One region of the Arthrobacter sp. LjRoot78 genome, then DNA from elsewhere that is predicted to be linked to it. Evidence: riboswitches for the same ligand, from Rfam matches in the RefSeq annotation. Region 1 holds a riboswitch; each other region holds the start of a gene.
The links. A riboswitch is a leader RNA that binds a small molecule or an ion and turns the genes downstream of it on or off. The one in region 1 is predicted to bind thiamine pyrophosphate.
Positions count from the first base shown of each region.

Region 1 (4,590 bases):
GGTCAGCCGGAGGCGCTCCAGGAGTTCATCCACGCGTTCCTCGCCATGGCCAAGATGCCGCGGACCGAACATCAGCTCGTCCAGCACCCGGCCGGTGACGAACTGATGCTCCGGTTCCTGGAACACGGTACCGATCCGCGCGATCAGCTGCTCCGCCTTCCACTTGTACGGGTCAATGCCGGCGCCTTCGCTGAGGTCCACCGTGGCGGAAACGTTGCCGGCCACCGGGCGCAACAGCCCGGCGAGGGTCAGGGCAAACGTGGACTTGCCGGATCCGTTCGGGCCCGTGATGGTCAGCGCCTGCCCGGCCCGGACCTGCGCCGTAATGCCGGATTGCACCGGTACCGGCGGAACCGCCTTGAACCGGCGCCGGCGTGGACGTTCGCGGGAAACGGCTAGGCGCTCCGCGGCCAGCAGGAGGTTCCCGTTACCGGGCACACCCGCGGCCGCCGGCACTCCCGCGCCGTTCACTCCCGCACCGTGCGCTCCCGCGGCACCCACCAGTGCGGCACCGGACCGTGCCCGGGTGGCGGGCACGTACCCGGGCACCCAGACGCCGGCGGCAACGAGCATGTCCCGGGCTTCTGCCAGGACCTGGTCCGGCGGCCCGTCCAGGAGCACTGCGGAATCCGTGGCCGAACCCGGCTGCAGCACCACGATCCGGTCCACCAGGTCTTTCCACACGCCCACCCGGTGTTCCACCACCACCAGCGTTGCCCCGGTCTTGTCCAAGCACCGGCCCACGGCGTCCCGGACCTCCAGGACCCCTGCGGGGTCAAGGTTGGCGGTGGGCTCGTCGAGGAGCAGCAGTCCCGGGCGCATGGCAAGGATGCCGGCGAGCGCCAGGCGCTGCTTCTGTCCGCCGGAAAGGGCCGACGTCGGGTGGTCCAGCGGCAGGCGGGCCAGCCCGACGTCGTCGAGCGCTTCTCCCACGCGTGTCCAGATGTCCGCACGAGGCACGGCAAGGTTCTCGGCGCCGAAGGCGACGTCGTCCCCCACGCGGGAAAGGACCACCTGCGTCTCGGGGTCCTGCTGCATCAGGCCGGCGCGGCCGCGCTGTGCACGCGGCGGGGCGCCGTCGATCAGGAGGGTGCCCGTCTCGTCTGAGTCGTCGGCGTCCGGCACGCCCTCGTGGTGGGCGCCGGCGTCGCTGTCGCCGAGCACGCCGGCGAGGGCGTGCAGCAGCGTCGATTTGCCGGCGCCGGAGGGGCCCAGCAGCAGCACGCGTTCGCCCGGCTGAATGTCCAGGTCCAGGCCGCGGACGGCGGGCCGGGACCGGCCGGCGTGCCGCCAGCCCCAGCCGCGTGCCGTGACCGCTGCCGGGCGGACGTTGTCCGAAGATGTCATGAGCGGGGTGCGTTCGTCAGGAGAAGACGGGCTCCGTTGCTGCCTTGCGGGAGGCAAAGGAGCTGAGCACACCGGTCCGGGCCAGGCCGCGGGTGGCGACCCAGGACAGCGCACCGGCAATGATGGCGCCGGAAATGGCGGTGAAAATGATGTAAGCGAGCTTGTCGCCGGCAGCGTAGGCGATGTTCCAGCCCCACGGAGCGAACGAGTCGTTCAGGCCGCAGAAGAGGCCTGCACCGGCACCGGCCAGCAACGAAACGGGCAGGTTGAACTTCTTGTAAACGAACACCGCGAAGATGATTTCGGCGCCGAGCCCCTGCACGAAGCCGGAGAACAGCACCGAGGCGCCGTACTGCGAGCCCATGATCAGCTCGCCGGTGGCAGCCACCGTTTCACAGAACAGGGCGGCTCCGGGCTTGCGGATGATCAGCATGCCCAGGACGGCGGGAATCATCCAGCCGCCGGCGATGAGGCCGGTCAGGGGCGGGTAAACGGCGTTCATGGCCGGCGAAACGGCGGCGGCCCCCTGGGACCAGGCCCAGAAAATGACGCCGCCGGCCACTGCGATCAACGCAGCCACCACAATGTCCACCACGCGCCAGGTGTACTTGCTGTGCGGCAACGCCTGCTTTGCAGAAATATCAGTCATGTCGTCCTCCTGAGGTACAGGAGGGGAGAGTGTTTCCCGGCCAGGGCCGCGGCTTCCGCCGCCTGCTGCCGGACACTCTGAGAACTCGACTCCCTTGCGCCGGTACTAACCGGATCAGGTTCGAGGGTCTGCGGCTGCCCGCACTCTCAGCGCCCGCCTCCGGTTCCTGGACTGCTCCAGTGACCCCGACGGCGACGCTCCCCTGTCGTATTAATTCGCCCTTATGGGCGTGGCTCAGTTTACACCCGCAGGCCCGCGAAATCCCGGGGCCGACTGTCACAATGCGCGGTGATGGGGGCGGGCTGATGCGGCTAGGCTAGGGGAAGCCCTGTTTCCGCCGTCTCCCACCTGTAAGGGGTACTGGAATGAGTTTTTTCATCAAGCTGCTTGGAACCGGAGTGAGCCTGCTGGCCGGATTCGCCGGCACGAAGGCCGTTGACGTCGTCTGGGAAAAGGTCACCGGCCGCAAGCCCCCCAAGGGCGACAAGAACGACGTCCCCACCACCCTGCGCAGCGCCCTGACCTTTGCGCTGATCTCCGCGGCTGTCAGCGCCATCATCCAGGTCCTGGCCAACCGGGGCACGCAGCGTGCCATCACCCGCTTCGCCAAGAGCCAGGACATCGTCTAGGCCCCAACCTTCCTACGGGGTCCCCCTAGGCTGGGGCGCCGTCATCGGCGGGACCGTCGTCGTGCGCTGCGCGTTTGTCCGGGTCCTGCCTGCCTGAGTCCTGCCTGCCCGGGTCCTGCCTATCGGCGGTTTTCTTGTCCGCTGCCTTCTGCACCACGGCCTCCAGCTCGTCCGTCGTCAGCAGCTCCCTGTGCAGGTGCTTGGTGCGGTAGCCGGCCCGGCCCACCATGTGCGCGGACACGGGAACGGTGAGGACCTGGAAGATCCACGCCACGAACAGCACGGGCCACACCCACCAGGTCCGCAGCTGCAGGCCAACCGAAGCCAGCAGCAGGAATAGGCCCAGCACCTGCGGCTTGGTGGCGGCGTGCATCCTGCTCATCAGGTCGGGGAAGCGCAACAGGCCAATGGCCGCGCCGAGGGACATCACGGCGCCCACCACCATAAAAACGGCCGAGACTGCGTCAATGATGGTGTCGACGGCGGATGGTTCAGGATTCATTGGGGTGCTCCCGCCGGTCGGCCACGAAGCGCGCCACCGTGACGGACCCGATGAACCCGATGATGGACAGCGCCACCAGCAGCATCAGGTTGTTCAGGTGCCGGTTCACGGCCATGTCGATGCAGAGCGTGGCCCCGATGATGGCCAGCAGCACGTCCGAGGCCAGCACCCGGTCCAACAGCGACGGGCCGATGGCGATCCGGACAATGGCGCCCGCTGCCGCCAGTGACAGGATCACGGCCGTTACGGTCAGGACGACTTCCATCATGCGCCCACCTCCTGTTTCAGTGCGGCCAGTTCTTCACGCGTGCCCATGATCCTGATCAGTGCTGCCTCGGCATCCCGGACTTCCTTGCGCAGGCTCACGATGTCCTCCCCGCTCCGCACGTTCAGCCCGTGGATGTAGAGCGTGGACGTGGAGCGGTCCACCTCCACCACCAGTGAGCCGGGAATCAGCGAGATGACGTGGCCGGTGGCAGTGACCATCAGGTCCGAATGGCTGCGGAGCTGGACGGCGACGACGGCGTTGGTCACCTTGGGGCCGCGGGCCACTGCCAGGTACAGCACCTGGCAGCTGGCGGCCACCACCTTGCCAAGGAAGACGATGGCAAACGGGACGGCACGCACAATGCTGAACCGGCCGCCCAGTTCCACCGGGGGCAGGTAGAACAACCGCGCCACCACCACGGCGATGAGGGCGCCGAACAGGAGGTTTCCGGGGCTGAAGTCCTGCCACAGCGCACACCAGACAAACACGAGCCAGACGAGGAGGGGCAGTTCCTGCCGGATAGAGATCCGTCGGCGGTTCATTTCTGGCCCTCCGGCTGCGGGCCTTCCGGCTGCGGGACCGCAGGTTCAGGCTGCGCGATCGGGGGCACGGGAGCGTTTTCGCCCAGCACCGCCTGGATGTAGGAGGACCTGTCCAGCATGTCCACGGCCGACTGGTCCGCCACCCTGAAGAGCGGCCCGGCGAAGACGGTGAGCGCCACGCCGAAGGCAACGAGCCCCAGGGTTGATCCCACCATGGTCCGCGGCAGGAGCGTGACGTTGCGTTTGCCCGCCCGGTCGCCGGTGTCGGAGTCCTCGGGGGCCGCCAGCAGCACGGGGTCGGGGTTCTCTGCGTCCTCGGGCTTGCGCCAGAATGCGCGGTTCCACACGCGGGCGACGGCAAGGAGCGTCAGCAGGCTGGTCACGACGCCTCCGACCACCAGGGCGTAGGCCAGCGGGGTGCCGAGCTGCACGCCGGCCTGCAGCAGCCCGAGCTTGCCCAGGAAGCCGGAGAACGGCGGGATTCCGGCCAGGTTCATGGCGGGTATGAAGAACAGCAGGGCCAGGATCGGGGACAGCTTGGCCAGGCCGGCCACCCGGTCGATCGACGAGCTTCCGCCGCGGCGTTCGATCAGGCCCGTGACCAGGAACAGGCTGGTCTGGATGGTGATGTGGTGGGCCACGTAGAACACCGC
Region 1 covers NZ_CAXUTG020000001.1:4,298,951-4,303,540, forward strand. The annotation lists gene ACSQ1X_RS20015 (ABC transporter ATP-binding protein) at 1-1,347, opposite strand, end outside; gene ACSQ1X_RS20020 (ECF transporter S component) at 1,364-1,996, opposite strand; TPP riboswitch at 2,070-2,210, opposite strand; gene ACSQ1X_RS20025 (DUF4235 domain-containing protein) at 2,362-2,625, shown strand; gene mnhG (monovalent cation/H(+) antiporter subunit G) at 2,651-3,127, opposite strand; gene ACSQ1X_RS20035 (monovalent cation/H+ antiporter complex subunit F) at 3,117-3,395, opposite strand; gene ACSQ1X_RS20040 (Na+/H+ antiporter subunit E) at 3,392-3,937, opposite strand; gene ACSQ1X_RS20045 (Na+/H+ antiporter subunit D) at 3,934-4,590, opposite strand, start outside.

Region 2 (4,590 bases), 1.2 Mb from region 1:
CCGGCAACCGTAGTTCCTGCCATGATGCTCAACCTCCCTGTACCGCGGTAACGAGTTCGACGTCGTCGCCCTCGGCGAGCGCCGTGACGAACCACTGGCTGCGCGGCACCACCTCGGAATTCCGGGCCACTGCGACGCCCAGCTTCCGGCCGTCGGCGGCCTGCCCGTTGGGGGCGAGGTTCCTGCCAGTGACCTGGCTGATGAGGGTGGTGACAGACGCTCCGTCGTCCACCGCATGGACGGTGCCGTTCAGTGTGATGTTCATGCTGTTTCCTTGTTCGGGTCAATTGTGACGATGTTCGGTGGCGTTGCCGGTGTTGCCGGCGTTGGCGAAAGGCCGGAAAACCGGTCGGGCCGGAAAGGCGCCCAGCGGACGTCGGCGGTGCCGTCCATGAGCTCCCTGCAGATGGACGCTGCCGCAGGAGTGAGCAGGACGCCGTGCCGGAAGAATCCGGTGGCAATGATCAGCCCTTCGACGTCCTTGCCGGTTCCCGCAGCGGCTACGCGCCCCAGCAGCGGCGCGTTGTCCGGCGTTCCCGGACGCGCCCTTGCCGTGGCTTCCAGGAGTTCCAGTTCGGCGACGGCCGGAACCAGCACTTGCGCGTCACGGAGCAGCTGGTAGACGCCGCCGGCTGAAACGGCTGAACGGACCGGCGTTGCGTGTCCGGCTCCAAGGTCCGCAGCGTCTGCCCCCGGGAGGGCGTCTTCACGCTGCGTGGCCCCGATCACCACGGTTCCGTCCTGCCGGGGCACGATGTAGACGGGAACCCCATGGACCATGCCGCGGACGGTGGATGTCAGCAGCGGCCGCAGGTAGGCGGGGACCCGCAGCCGCAGGATGTCCCCGTACACCGGGCGGAGGGGCAGCTTCAGTCCCGCGGGCAGCCCGCCGAGGGACGCAGACTCCAGCCCGTTGGCAATAATCGTCTCCGCTGCGTGCACTGCACCTCCCCCGGCCAGGCTGACGCCGCTGACCCGCCCGTCCTCCCACAGCAGGCCGGCCGCCCGCCGGCGCACGGCGGAACCTGCCAGCGACTCCGCGATGAGGGCGAGGAGCTTTCGGGGATCCACCTGGTGGTCCGCCGGGATGTCGAAGGCACAGGAGATCCCGGGACTCAGCAACGGCTCCCGTGCCCGCGCTTCCCTGACGGTCAGCGGTTCCACGGTGAGGCCGCTCGACAGCTGGACGCCGCGCAGGTCGGCGAGCGCGCGGCGGTCGGCGGCGTCGGCCCCCACGGCGAGGGTCGACGTCGTGAGGTAGCCGGTGTCCCGGCCGCCGCTGCCGGATTCCCCGGGAACCCCCTCGGTTTCAAGGCTCGCCGCAAACGCGGGCCACAGCCCGGAGGAGTGAAGCATGAGCTCCAGGAGGTCCTCCTCCTGGTAATGGAGTTCGCTGACCGGTGCCAGCATGCCGGCGGCGGCCCAGCTCGCTCCCGTACCGGGCGCGTCATCGATGAGCACCACGGACCGGCCCGACTGCCGGGCCTCCCAGGCGATGCCATGGCCGATGATTCCGCCGCCAACCACGGCGACGTCGGCGCTGATGTCGCGGCTGCGCGCGGCGGGGCTGCCTGCTGGGGTATGCGGGGCCATAGTCATCCTTCCCTACGCCGGTACTAACCGGATCAGGTCAAGCGGTCGGCTCTGACGCCCTCTCAGCCCTGCAGCTTTGTGACAGCTGCTGCGGGCTCCCGCGGTACTCCCCCAGTTTAGGGGAACTAGGCTGGTGCCATGACCGAGCAAGCTCTCCTCACCGATGCCCGCCTGTACCTCTGCACTGACGCCCGCACGGACCGCGGCGATTTCGAAGACTTCGTGGATGCCGCCTACGCCGGTGGCGTCGACATCATCCAGCTCCGCGACAAGAACCTGGAGGCGGCCGAAGAGCTCGAACTTCTTGCTGTGCTGGAGTCCGCTGCGCGCCGCCACGGGCGCCTGTGGTCGGTCAACGACCGCGCGGACATCGCCTCGCTTTCCGGCGCGCCCGTGCTCCACATCGGACAGAAGGATCTTCCGCTGGCGGCGGCCCGGAAGTTCCTCGGCAACGAAGCCCTCATCGGCCTGTCAACGCACAGCACCGGGCAGATCGACGCCGCCAGGGCCGCATCCCGCGGTACCGGAGGACTGGACTACTTCTGCGTGGGGCCGGTCTGGGCCACCCCCACGAAGCCGGGGCGGGCCGCCGTCGGCCTCGACCTGCTCCGCTACGCGGCAAGCGCCGCCGGCAAAGAAGCGGCCGCCGGGACGACGGTTCCGTGGTTCGCCATCGGCGGCATTGACCTGGGCAACGTTGAGCAGGTGGTGGCTGCAGGGGCGCAGCGGATTGTGGTGGTCCGCGCCATCACCGAGGCGGACGATCCCGCCGCGGCCGCGCGGTCACTGCTCGAAGCGCTCGACACCGGCGCATCCTGACTATCCGGTCAGTCCGAGCTGCGTCATCCGCTTGGAGTGGTTTTCCGCCAGCCCGGCGATCAGGCCGCTGACCAGGTCTTTCGCCTCGGCGGTGTCCTCGCCGCCGATCAGGCTTCCCAGGAACGCATGCTCATAGCTGACGCGCTGCGCCTGGGTCAGGGCTTCGCCCAGCAGCCGCCTGCCCCACAGCGCCAGCCTGGAGGCGAGCCTGGGATCATCGGCGAGGGCACCCTTGAGCCGGTCGCGGAGAACCTCCGTCGTTTCATCGGAGGCCTGGATCTGTTCGATGAGTTCCCGCGTTTCGGCGTCGACGTATTGTGAGATGGCCCGGTAGAAGTCGGCAGAGACCGTGTCGATGACGTAGGCCTTCATCAGCGATTCGTACCAGTCGGCCGGGCGTGTCCGCGAATGGAAGTAGTCCACGGCTGGCTGGAAAGGCAACATGGCGTCCTCGGCGTCGATCCCCCTGGCCTCGAGCCGGGCGCTCACCAGTTCGTAGTGCCGGAACTCCACTACGGCTATCCTGCCGAGCACCGCCCGGTCGTGGAGGGTGGGTGAATACCGTGCGTCGGCGGCAAACCGCTCAAAGGCCGAAAGCTCGCCGTAGGCCATCATTCCGAACAGGTCCGCGACGAAGCGGTTGTAGCGAGCAGTGTCAGCCGGGGTTGAGCTCATCGTCCAAGACTAATGGCGGAAATGGAGCTAACCTGACTTTCGTGTCCCATCATCGCCTGACTCCAAGTGTCCACGAACAGACCAACCGGTTGGCCGACGCGTTGAACGCGCTCCGTACGGAGTTGGAGCTGCCGGGGCCGTTTCCTGATGATGTCCTTCAGGATGCGCTGGCGGCCATTGCGGAACACAAGATGCCGGACCTGGACCTCACGGATGTGGGCTTTGTGACCATAGATCCGGCGTCGTCCACGGACCTGGACCAGGCCCTGTTCATCGAGCGGTCAGGCGACGGGTACAAGGTTTTCTACGCCATCGCCGATGTGCCGTCCTTTGTGGCACCCGGCGGGGCGCTGGACGCCGAAACACGCCGCCGGGGGCAGACGTTCTACGCCCCGGACGGCCGGATTCCGCTTCACCCGGAAGTCATCAGCGAACAGGCGGGCAGCCTGCTGGCCGGACAAATGTGCTCCGCTTTCGTCTGGGAGTTCAGCCTGGACGCGGGGGCCCGCGTGCAGTCAGTGCTGGTGCGCCGTGCCAAAATCCGGAGCCGTGCCAAGCTCAGCTACAAGGGCGTCCAGGCCGAACTCGATGCCGGCACTGCCGCCCCCGTCCTGCAGCTGCTCAAGGAAGTGGGGCTCAAGCGGGTGGAACTGGAGAGGCTGCGCGGCGGAGCCAGCCTGAACATGCCGGAACAGGACATTGAACAGCTGCCCGACGGCGGCTACCGCATTGTCGCTGCTCCGTCCCTTCCGGTGGAGGACTGGAACGCCCAGATCTCCCTCATGACCGGCATGGCTGCGGCGGACCTGATGCTGGAAGGCAAAGTGGGGATCCTGCGGACCATGCCTTCGCCCGACGAACGCTCGCTCCTGCACTTCAAACGGCAGACGAACGCGCTCGGAAAGCCCTGGGACGGCCGGGCGAGCTACGGGGAGTACCTGCGCTCCCTTGATCCCACGGACCCCAGGCAGCTGGCCATCCTGCATTCCGCCGGCATGTTGTTCCGGGGCGCCGGCTATACGCCCTTTGACGGCACAGTGCCGAAGGACGCCATCCAGTCGGCAATCGGAGCTGCCTACGCGCACACCACGGCCCCGCTGCGGCGGCTGATAGACCGTTTTGTCCTGGTGATCTGCGAGGCGCTGAGCAACCGCACTGCTGTCCCCGGCTGGGCCCGTGACGCCCTGCCGTCCCTGCCGGAGATTATGGCGGCCTCGGACCAGCTGGCAGCAAGGATGGAGCGGCTGGCCCTGGATACGGTGGAGGCCGCCCTCCTTGTCAACCACATCGGGCAGGAGTTCGACGCCGTGGTCATCTCCGGATCGAAACCGGGCAAGACAAACGGAAACGGCGGCAACGGAAACGGGAACGGACCGTCCGGCATCATCCAGATCGCGGACCCGGCAGTGACCGCCAGGTGCCCCGGCGAACTTGAATCCGGCACCACCGTCCGGGTCAGGCTGATCTCCTCGGACATCGACACACGCGCGATCCGGCTGGAGT
Region 2 covers NZ_CAXUTG020000001.1:3,052,857-3,057,446, forward strand. The annotation lists gene ACSQ1X_RS14145 (thiazole synthase) at 1-23, opposite strand, end outside; gene thiS (sulfur carrier protein ThiS) at 29-265, opposite strand; gene thiO (glycine oxidase ThiO) at 262-1,593, opposite strand; TPP riboswitch at 1,586-1,705, opposite strand; gene thiE (thiamine phosphate synthase) at 1,732-2,412, shown strand; gene ACSQ1X_RS14165 (ferritin-like domain-containing protein) at 2,413-3,087, opposite strand; gene ACSQ1X_RS14170 (RNB domain-containing ribonuclease) at 3,129-4,590, shown strand, end outside.
Region 2: it holds a riboswitch for thiamine pyrophosphate, as region 1 does, so the genes downstream of both, thiO (glycine oxidase ThiO) here and ACSQ1X_RS20020 (ECF transporter S component) in region 1, are expected to answer to the same signal.

Region 3 (4,590 bases), 1.7 Mb from region 1:
CCGCGGACGCCGTGGCCGCAGCCGCGTGACGGACCGGGAAGCTGCCAGCGAGACCGAGGCTGGCGAAGGCGCCGCCGGGGACGAGGACGCAGATGAGGAGTCCACCGTTACCGCGGACGACGGCGTCACCTCCCGCCGTCGTCGCCGCCGCCGCCGTGGCGACCAGGACCTCGAGCTCACGGGCGGGGGAGACGACGACCCGCCCAACACCGTGACCCGCGTCCGTGCGCCCCGGGCCATCAGCGAGGCGCCGGTCAACAACCGCGTCACGTCCGTCAAGGGCTCCACCCGGCTTGAGGCCAAGAAGCAGCGCCGCCGCGAATCACGCGACACCGGCCGCCGCCGTACCGTGATCACCGAGGCGGAGTTCCTGGCCCGCCGTGAATCCGTGGACCGCCAGATGATCGTCCGCCAGCGAGACGACAGAATCCAGATCGGCGTCCTGGAAGACGGCGTCCTGGCCGAGCACTTCGTTTCGAAGACCCAGCAGGACTCCCTGATCGGCAACGTATACCTGGGCAAGGTCCAGAACGTCCTGCCCTCGATGGAAGCCGCTTTCGTGGATATCGGACGCGGCCGCAACGCCGTACTGTACGCCGGCGAGGTCAACTGGGACGCCGTCAACCTCGAGGGCAAGCAGCGCCGGATCGAGAACGCGCTGAAGTCCGGCGACTCCGTACTGGTCCAGGTCACCAAGGACCCGGTCGGCCACAAGGGCGCCCGCCTCACGAGCCAGATCTCCCTGCCCGGCCGCTACCTCGTCTACGTTCCCGGCGGTTCCATGACCGGGATCTCCCGCAAGCTGCCCGACGTCGAGCGCAACCGCCTCAAGCGGATCCTCAAGGACCGCCTTCCGGAAGATGCCGGCGTGATTGTCCGCACGGCCGCCGAGGGCGCGTCCGAGGAAGAGCTGACGCACGACATCAACCGCCTGCGCGCCCAGTGGGAAGGCATCGAGGGCCAGGCCACGTCCACCAAAATCCTTGCGCCGGAGCTTCTCTACGGCGAACCGGACCTCACCATCAAGGTAGTCCGCGACGTCTTCAACGAGGACTTCTCCAAGCTGATCGTTTCCGGCGAGGAAGCCTGGGACACCATCGAGGCGTACGTCACCTATGTGGCCCCGGACCTGGTGGGCCGGCTCGAAAAGTGGACCAAGGACACGGACATCTTCGCGGCCTGGCGGATCGACGAGCAGATCCACAAAGCCCTGGACCGCAAGGTCTTCCTGCCTTCCGGCGGCTCCCTGGTGATCGACCGCACCGAAGCCATGACCGTGGTGGACGTCAACACCGGCAAGTTCACCGGCAGCGGCGGCAACCTTGAGGAAACCGTTACCAAGAACAACCTGGAAGCGGCCGAGGAAGTGGTGCGCCAGCTGCGGCTCCGCGACATCGGCGGCATCATCGTCATTGACTTCATCGACATGGTGCTCGAATCCAACCGCGACCTCGTGCTTCGCCGCATGGTGGAGTGCCTCGGACGCGACCGGACCAAGCACCAGGTTGCTGAAGTGACCTCGCTGGGCCTCGTGCAGATGACCCGCAAGCGCATGGGTACCGGGCTCCTGGAAGTCTTCGGCGAGCAGTGCGAGGCTTGCGCCGGCCGCGGCATTGTCACCCACGACGAGCCCGTGGAGCACCGCCGCGCCAACGTTGTGGCCGCCGAGCACCACGTGCCGCGGACGGAAGCCCAGCAGCCTCCCCGTACGGAGCGTAAGAGCCGCCGCCGGGGCAAGGGCGGCCAGCCGTCTTCCGAGGCTGCTCCGCTGACGCCGGCTCCGGTGCACCACGAGCCCACGGACGCCGAGCGCCATGCCAAGGCTGAAGCGACACGCGTGGCGTTGGCCAACATCGCAGCGGCAGCGCATGCTGCCCACCTGCACGATGCCGAGGCAGGCCATGCAGCACCTGCGGCCGCGGCCGCGGCAGCACAGGCAGTGGGCCAGGCACTGGCGGCCCAGGCACAGGGCGCCCAGGCCCCGGCCGGGCAGGTACTTTCCGGGCAAGCGGGGACGCCGGCCAAGTCGGGTCCGACGCAGGCCACCCCGTCTGCACCCGCTACGGCCCGGCCCGCTAAGGTGTCGGAAGCCGAGGTGGCTGCTGCAGGGCGGCCGGCGGCCGTCCTGACGTTCGGCGGCGAAAAAGTGGCTCTGCCGTTCGTTGAGCATGCCGGGGAAGCTCCTGCCTCCGGAGCGGCCCTGACCCTTGACCGCCTGGCTGAGGCATTCGCCCACCTTGGCGAACCTGCCGCGGCTGAGGCGCCGGCATCACCGGTTGAACCGCAGGCACCGGCGGCCCAGGTGCAGGCGGCCAAAACGCCGGCGGCGCAGGTACAGGCGGCGCAGGCTCCTGAAGCCGACTACACCGACCACACTGCGGTGCAGGGCCGGGCCCGCCGTCCCCGCCGCAACCGGAGCGCGAGCCGTGCCCAGGGCGCAGCGAACGAGACGTCCGTGGAGCACCACGAGACTGCCCCGGTCGCCGCATCAGGGCACACCCACGAAGCTAAGGCACCTGAGCCGGCAAAGAAGGACGCGCCCGCCAAAGCGCCGGCCAACGAGCCGATCATCCTTGGCGTGGGGGTCCCGGCTTCGGAGCTCTGATCCGGCAGGCTCTGATCCGGCCAGCTGACACCGCGGGTGCGGCCCGGAACAGGCGTAGCAATACGCCGGTTTCGGGCCGTACCCGCGAGTTCGTTGCAGGGAAAAGCTAGGCTAGGGGACTGACACGGGGTGCCGCGCACAGGGCCGGCTGAGATCCAGACCCGTTGAACCTGTCCGGTTAGCACCGGCGAAGGGATGTCTCCTTTGGCTTCATCATTCCTGCCCACCCCTGCCAACGCCGCAGCGCCCGCACCAGGAGGCAGCGCCCCCTTGCGCAGTACCCCGAGGGTGCTGGCCATCGCCGGCTCCGACCCGTCCGGCGGGGCGGGGATCCAGGCGGACCTCAAGAGCATTGCCGCTAACGGGGGATACGGCATGGCTGCCATTACTGCCCTGACGGCACAGAACACCCACGGCGTCCGGGCGGTCCACGTTCCGCCGGCCGGCTTCCTGACTGCGCAGCTCGAGGCCATTAGCGATGACATCAGCATCGATGCCGTCAAAATCGGCATGCTGGGCGACTCTGCGGTGATTGCCGCCGTCCGCAGCTGGCTTGGGAAAGCCCGTCCCGCCGTCGTGGTTCTCGACCCCGTGATGGTCGCCACCAGCGGGGACCGGCTCCTGCAGAAGGCTGCCGAGGAGGAACTGCGCGAACTGCTGCCCCTGGCCGACCTCATCACGCCGAACCTGGCCGAACTGGCGATGCTGCTCCGCGAACCCCTGGCGAACGACTGGGAAGCGGCACTCGCCCAGGGCAAACGCCTCGCTGCGCAGGCCGGCACCACCGTCCTTGTCAAGGGCGGACACCTCGAGGGCGGCGCGTGCCCCGACGCCCTCGTCAACACCGAAGGGCTGCTCGCCCAGGACGTTGTGGTGGTCCCGGGCGCGCGGATCGACACCAGGAACAGCCACGGCACCGGCTGTTCCCTGTCATCGGGCATGGCCACCGCGCAGGCAAGGCTGGGGGATTGGGAGGCATCCCTGCGGGCAGTGAAGCCGTGGCTGCAGGGAGCGCTCCGGGAAGCCGAAGCACTGGAGGTGGGAACGGGCAACGGCCCGGTACACCATTTCCACCATCTGGCCCCGAAGGGCCAGGATGCGCTGGCTGCAGGAGAGTTCGCAGAGGCGCTCCGGCAGGACGCCGGGCCGGACCTGGACGACATCTACGGGCTGGACTTCATCCGCGGCCTGGCCGACGGCTCCCTTACCGAGCAGCACTTCGCGTATTACCTTGCCCAGGACGCCATCTACCTGAACGGCTATTCCAGGGTCTTGTCCCGTGCCGCCGCTATTGCCCCCACCGAGGCCGAGCAGCTCTTCTGGGCACGGTCGGCACAGCAATGCTTGGAAGTCGAGTCCGAACTGCACAGGACGTGGCTCAGCACCCGGAACGTGGACGCCGCCTTGGGACCGGTCACCAAGTCCTACGTGGACCACCTGCTGGCCTCATCTGTTTCCGGAAGCTACGGAGTGCTCGTGGCCGCCGTGCTGCCGTGCTTCTGGCTGTACGCCGAGGTGGGTGCCACCTTGCACGGTCAGTTCCAGGCGGCCGGGTCGCCGTCGGGCCATCCCTACGCCGACTGGCTTCGCACGTACGCGGACGAAGAATTCGCCGCCGCCACCAGGGAAGCGGTGCGAATCACCGACGACGCCGCACAGGCCGCCTCCGAAGTGGAACGGCAGGCCATGCGGCTGGCCTTCCGGCAGTCGTGCCGCTACGAGGTGGATTTTTTCGACGCGCCGCGCGTGCATGCTGAACCGCAAAGTGTTCCAGAGCCGGTAAGGTAGTGGGGCACGGTTCCGGAAGTCGTTGCAGCGGCAGTCTGTATTGCACAGAGTGGCGCCCATCACGTACTACCACCGGAGCCAGCCTCATTTGCGGCCGAAGGCAAAATTAGCGTAGTCTAGATCTTCGGTGCTTACGCCAACACTTGGGTTATGACCCCGGATTGCTCGGTTTGGAATGACAAACGGAATAGTTCGTG
Region 3 covers NZ_CAXUTG020000001.1:2,610,792-2,615,381, reverse strand. The annotation lists gene ACSQ1X_RS12135 (Rne/Rng family ribonuclease) at 1-2,605, shown strand, start outside; TPP riboswitch at 2,721-2,818, shown strand; gene ACSQ1X_RS12130 (bifunctional hydroxymethylpyrimidine kinase/phosphomethylpyrimidine kinase) at 2,801-4,393, shown strand.
Region 3: it holds a riboswitch for thiamine pyrophosphate, as region 1 does, so the genes downstream of both, ACSQ1X_RS12130 (bifunctional hydroxymethylpyrimidine kinase/phosphomethylpyrimidine kinase) here and ACSQ1X_RS20020 (ECF transporter S component) in region 1, are expected to answer to the same signal.

Region 4 (4,590 bases), 1.6 Mb from region 1:
CACCTGGCGGCAACATCCTCCAGAACGTTGCCCTCGCCCTCGGTCTCGTAACTGAGGAGTTCCGCGAGCGCCCGGACCATCGCAGCCGGTACGCCCAGGAGGGAATCGCTGGCCACGTCCACCATGGCGAGTTCATAGTCCGCCCCAGCCGCGTGCACGGCCGCTCCTGCCAGGTCGCCGAGCTGCTCAATCTCGAAATCGCTGATGTCCGGAATCCGCAGCGAGTCCGGAGCCGCGGGCCCGCCGCCCTCAAGTGCCCCCGCGCGCTTGAGCGCCTCATCGTGGGTGGAAACAAAGATTTCAGTGAAACCCATGGAAATCATCCTCATTCCGTCGGCGCTGCAATGGTCCCGTCGGGCACCTTCGCAGCTGCCCCGGACTTCCGGAATCAGCCTAACGCAGAAGGACGCGCAGGTCAGCGACGCCTCAGCGGACGGCGACGCGGATCCGGTTGCGCCACGGATCCTCGAAACGCAGCTCCGCTCCCGTGTGGTGGGACGCCGCACCGGCAACCCGCAAACGGTCGGCGAGCGCGCCGACGTCGTCCGTTCCCGGCACTTCGATCAGGACTTCGCCCAGGCCAAGGGTGTCCTTACGGGGCCCTGCGCCGCGGCTGTTCCAGACGTTCATTGCCATGTGATGGTGGTAGCCGCCGGCGGAGACGAACAGGGCCTGCCCGTGCCATCCGGCGGTTTTCTCGAAACCAAGGGTGCCCACGTAGAAGTCATGGGCCGACTGGACGTCGCCCACCTGAAGGTGGACGTGCCCGACGCCGGCATGCGCCTCACGCTGCCCGCTTACCGCTTCCTCGGTCAGGAATTCCTGCAGGAACCGCTGCGGCGGGAGGGCAAGGCTGTCCATGACCACATTGGTCCCCTCCCAGGACCAGTCGCTACGGGGACGGTCCCAGTACAGCTCGATGCCGTTGCCCTCGGGGTCGCTGAAGTAGAAAGCCTCGCTGACGAGGTGGTCGGCGCTCCCGGTGAACAGCCGCGGCTCATACCGGGCCGCTGAAGCCACCGTGGCAGCGAGCGCCGGCCTGTCCCCGAAGAGCAGGGCCGTGTGGAACAGTCCGGCTTCACCCCGGGCCGGAAGGTTGAGCCCGGGTGCGGGTGCGAGATGGACCAGGGGCGTTCCGCGCCGGCCAAGGTACACGCCGCCATCCTGCTCAGCCACGACCTCCAGCCCGAGCGCGCGCTGGTAGTAATCGGTCATCAGCTTCATGTCCCCCACCTTGAGCATCACCGTGCCCATGGCGAGATCCGCCGGCAGCAGGTCCTTGCTGGATTCTGTGGTCATGGCAACTCCAAACTCCCGAAACTCCGCCTCCGGTCCTCCGGTGACGCTTACATAGAGTTAAATTACTTGAACCTTCAATTTATTCCTGGTGGAGCTGCCGACCGCGAAGAATGATGTAGGTGAGGTTCCGCAGCGTTTCCGGATTGATCCTGGGGTCCTGTTCGCACAGTACGACGTCGGCGCTGGCACCCTCGGCGATACCGTCCGCTCCCAGCCACTTCCGGGCGCCCCACGACGCCGCGTCGAGCGCCGTCGCCGCCGGCAGGCCGGCGGTGTGGAGCGCATGGATCTCATCCACTATCCGGCCGTGGCCGATGACGCTGCCCGCGTCTGTCCCGGCGTAGATCGGCACGCCCGCCTCGAAAGCTTCCACAATCCGCTCGTTCCGCCGCTGCCACAAGGCGCGCATGTGTGCTGCGTAAACCGGAAACTTTGCTTCCGCCCGGGCCGCGATGTCCGGGAACGTCGCAATATTGATCAGCGTGGGAACAATCGGGACGCGTTGTTCCACGAAGCGGGGTATGTGCCGTGGCAGGAGTCCGGTGCCGTGTTCGATGCAGTCGATGCCGGCGTCGAGCATGTCATCCAGCGTCTCCTCGGCGAAACAGTGCGCCGTCACCCGGGCACCTTCATCGTGGGCGGCGCGGACAGCATCCCGGACCACGGCGGCGGGGAACGACGCCGAAAGGTCACCGGCGTCGCGGTCGATCCAGTCCCCCACGATCTTGACCCAGCCGTCACCCGCGAGCGCCTGCTTGCGCACCGCCTCGACCAGTCCGTCCGGCTCAACTTCGACGGCGAATCCCCGCAGATAGCGGCGGGTCCTGGCAATGTGGCGTCCCGCCCGGATGATCCGCGGCAGCTCCGGACGCTGCTGGATCCAGCGCGTGTCATGTACCGCTCCCGCGTCGCGGACCAGCAGCGTGCCGGCCATCAGGTCCGTGACGGCCTGCTCCTCGGCGATGGACTCGGACACATCGCCGTCAGGTCCAAGACCGATGTGACAGTGTGCGTCCACGAGGCCCGGAAGCACCCAGCCATCCAGCACCACATCCGGCGGACCCGCCGGCCGACTGAACGTCAGCCTGCCGTCCACGGCCCAGAGGCCGTCCCGTTCCTGGTCTGGAGCGGTCAGCACCGTTCCGGTGAATTCGATGATTCCACGCATGCCTCAAGCCTAGACCGCCGGTTCCGGTCGTTGGATGTGAACGTCGTGTGACGTGGACGCTGCCCGGGCCTGTGGTAGCTTCGTCTACGACCACACGGGTGCCCCTGCAGGGGCTGAGATCGGGCTGACGCGGCCTGCGACCGTTGAACCTGTCCGGGTAATGCCGGCGAAGGAAGTGAGTATTCCGTGAATACACCAGAAACACAGCTGTCCCGTGCCCAAAATGGATCCACCGCCGGCCAGGCGGGCACTCATGAAACGCAGTCCCTGAAGTCCCATTCACTGGCCTTCATCGCCGACGAAGCCACCGGGATCCGGGTGCCGGTGACCGAGATTGCCTTGGAGGACTCGCCGGGCGGCGCGGCAAACCCGCCGTTCCGGGTCTACCGGACAGCGGGGCCCGGCAGCGATCCCGTGGTGGGACTGGAACCGTTCAGGACCCGGTGGATTGAATCCAGGGCGGACACCGAGCCGTACAGCGGCAGGGAACGGAACCTCCTCGACGACGGGAAGTCGGCCGTGCGCCGAGGCGCTGCCTCCGCGGAGTGGAAGGGCGCGCAGCCGGTGCCCCGCCGCGCTGTCGCGGGACGGACCGTCACGCAGATGCATTACGCCAGGAAGGGCGTGGTGACTCCCGAAATGCAGTTCGTCGCACTGCGGGAAAACTGCGATGTTGAGCTGGTGCGCAGCGAAGTTGCCGCGGGCCGCGCCATCATCCCCAACAACATCAACCACCCGGAATCCGAGCCGATGATCATCGGCAAGGCCTTCCTTGTGAAGATCAACGCCAACATCGGCAACTCGGCTGTTACCAGCTCCATCGCCGAGGAGGTCGACAAGCTGCAGTGGGCCACCCAGTGGGGTGCCGACACGGTGATGGACCTTTCCACCGGAGACGACATCCACACCACCCGGGAATGGATCATCCGCAACTCGCCGGTGCCGATCGGCACCGTGCCCATCTACCAGGCCCTGGAGAAGGTCAACGGCGAGGCCAACAAACTGACCTGGGAAATTTTCCGCGACACGGTGATCGAACAGTGCGAGCAGGGTGTGGACTACATGACCATCCACGCCGGAGTCCTGCTGCGCTACGTTCCGCTGACGGCCAACCGCGTCACCGGCATCGTCTCCCGCGGCGGATCCATCATGGCAGGGTGGTGCCTGGCCCACCACCAGGAGAACTTCCTCTACACGCACTTCGACGAGCTGTGCGAGATCTTCGCCAAGTACGACGTTGCGTTCTCGCTCGGCGACGGGCTGCGGCCCGGCGCGACGGCGGACGCGAACGACGCCGCCCAGTTCGCCGAGCTGGATACTTTGGCTGAGCTGACGCAGCGTGCCTGGGAATTCGATGTCCAGGTGATGGTGGAAGGCCCGGGGCATGTGCCGTTCCACCTTGTCAGGGAAAACGTGGAGCGCCAGCAGGAACTCTGCAAGGGAGCTCCCTTCTACACCCTGGGGCCGCTAGTCACGGACATAGCTCCGGGCTATGACCACATCACCTCCGCCATCGGCGCCACGGAAATCGCCCGCTACGGCACGGCCATGCTCTGTTACGTCACACCCAAGGAACACCTGGGGCTGCCGAACAAGGACGACGTGAAGACCGGCGTGATCACCTACAAGATCGCCGCCCACGCCGCCGACCTCGCCAAGGGCCACCCGGGGGCACATGAACGTGACGACGCCCTGTCCAAGGCACGGTTCGAATTCCGGTGGCGGGACCAGTTTTCCCTGTCTCTGGACCCTGTCACGGCTGAAGCCTTCCATGACGAGACGCTGCCTGCGGAACCGGCGAAGACTGCGCATTTCTGCTCAATGTGCGGGCCCAAGTTCTGCTCCATGCGCATCAGCCAGGACATCCGGGACGAATACGGTTCAGCCGAAGCCCAGGCAGCGCTGGCCGAGATGGCGGCCGGAATGCGCGAGAAGAGCAACGAATTCCTGGCAGCCGGCGGCAAGGTCTACCTTCCGGAGCTGCAGCTTCCCCGCCAGGAACTCCCTGGCTCGCACAGTGCAGCGGCGGGCGAAGTCGCCGCTAAGACGCCTGCGAGTGCTGACGCCGGCTGACCTCTGCAATAAATGACCGGATAACCCGGTCCCCCTCCACGGAGTCCTGA
Region 4 covers NZ_CAXUTG020000001.1:2,714,842-2,719,431, forward strand. The annotation lists gene ACSQ1X_RS12650 (hypothetical protein) at 1-314, opposite strand, end outside; gene ACSQ1X_RS12655 (VOC family protein) at 427-1,299, opposite strand; gene ACSQ1X_RS12660 (amidohydrolase family protein) at 1,379-2,467, opposite strand; TPP riboswitch at 2,552-2,659, shown strand; gene thiC (phosphomethylpyrimidine synthase ThiC) at 2,654-4,540, shown strand; gene ACSQ1X_RS12670 (alpha/beta fold hydrolase) at 4,509-4,590, opposite strand, start outside.
Region 4: it holds a riboswitch for thiamine pyrophosphate, as region 1 does, so the genes downstream of both, thiC (phosphomethylpyrimidine synthase ThiC) here and ACSQ1X_RS20020 (ECF transporter S component) in region 1, are expected to answer to the same signal.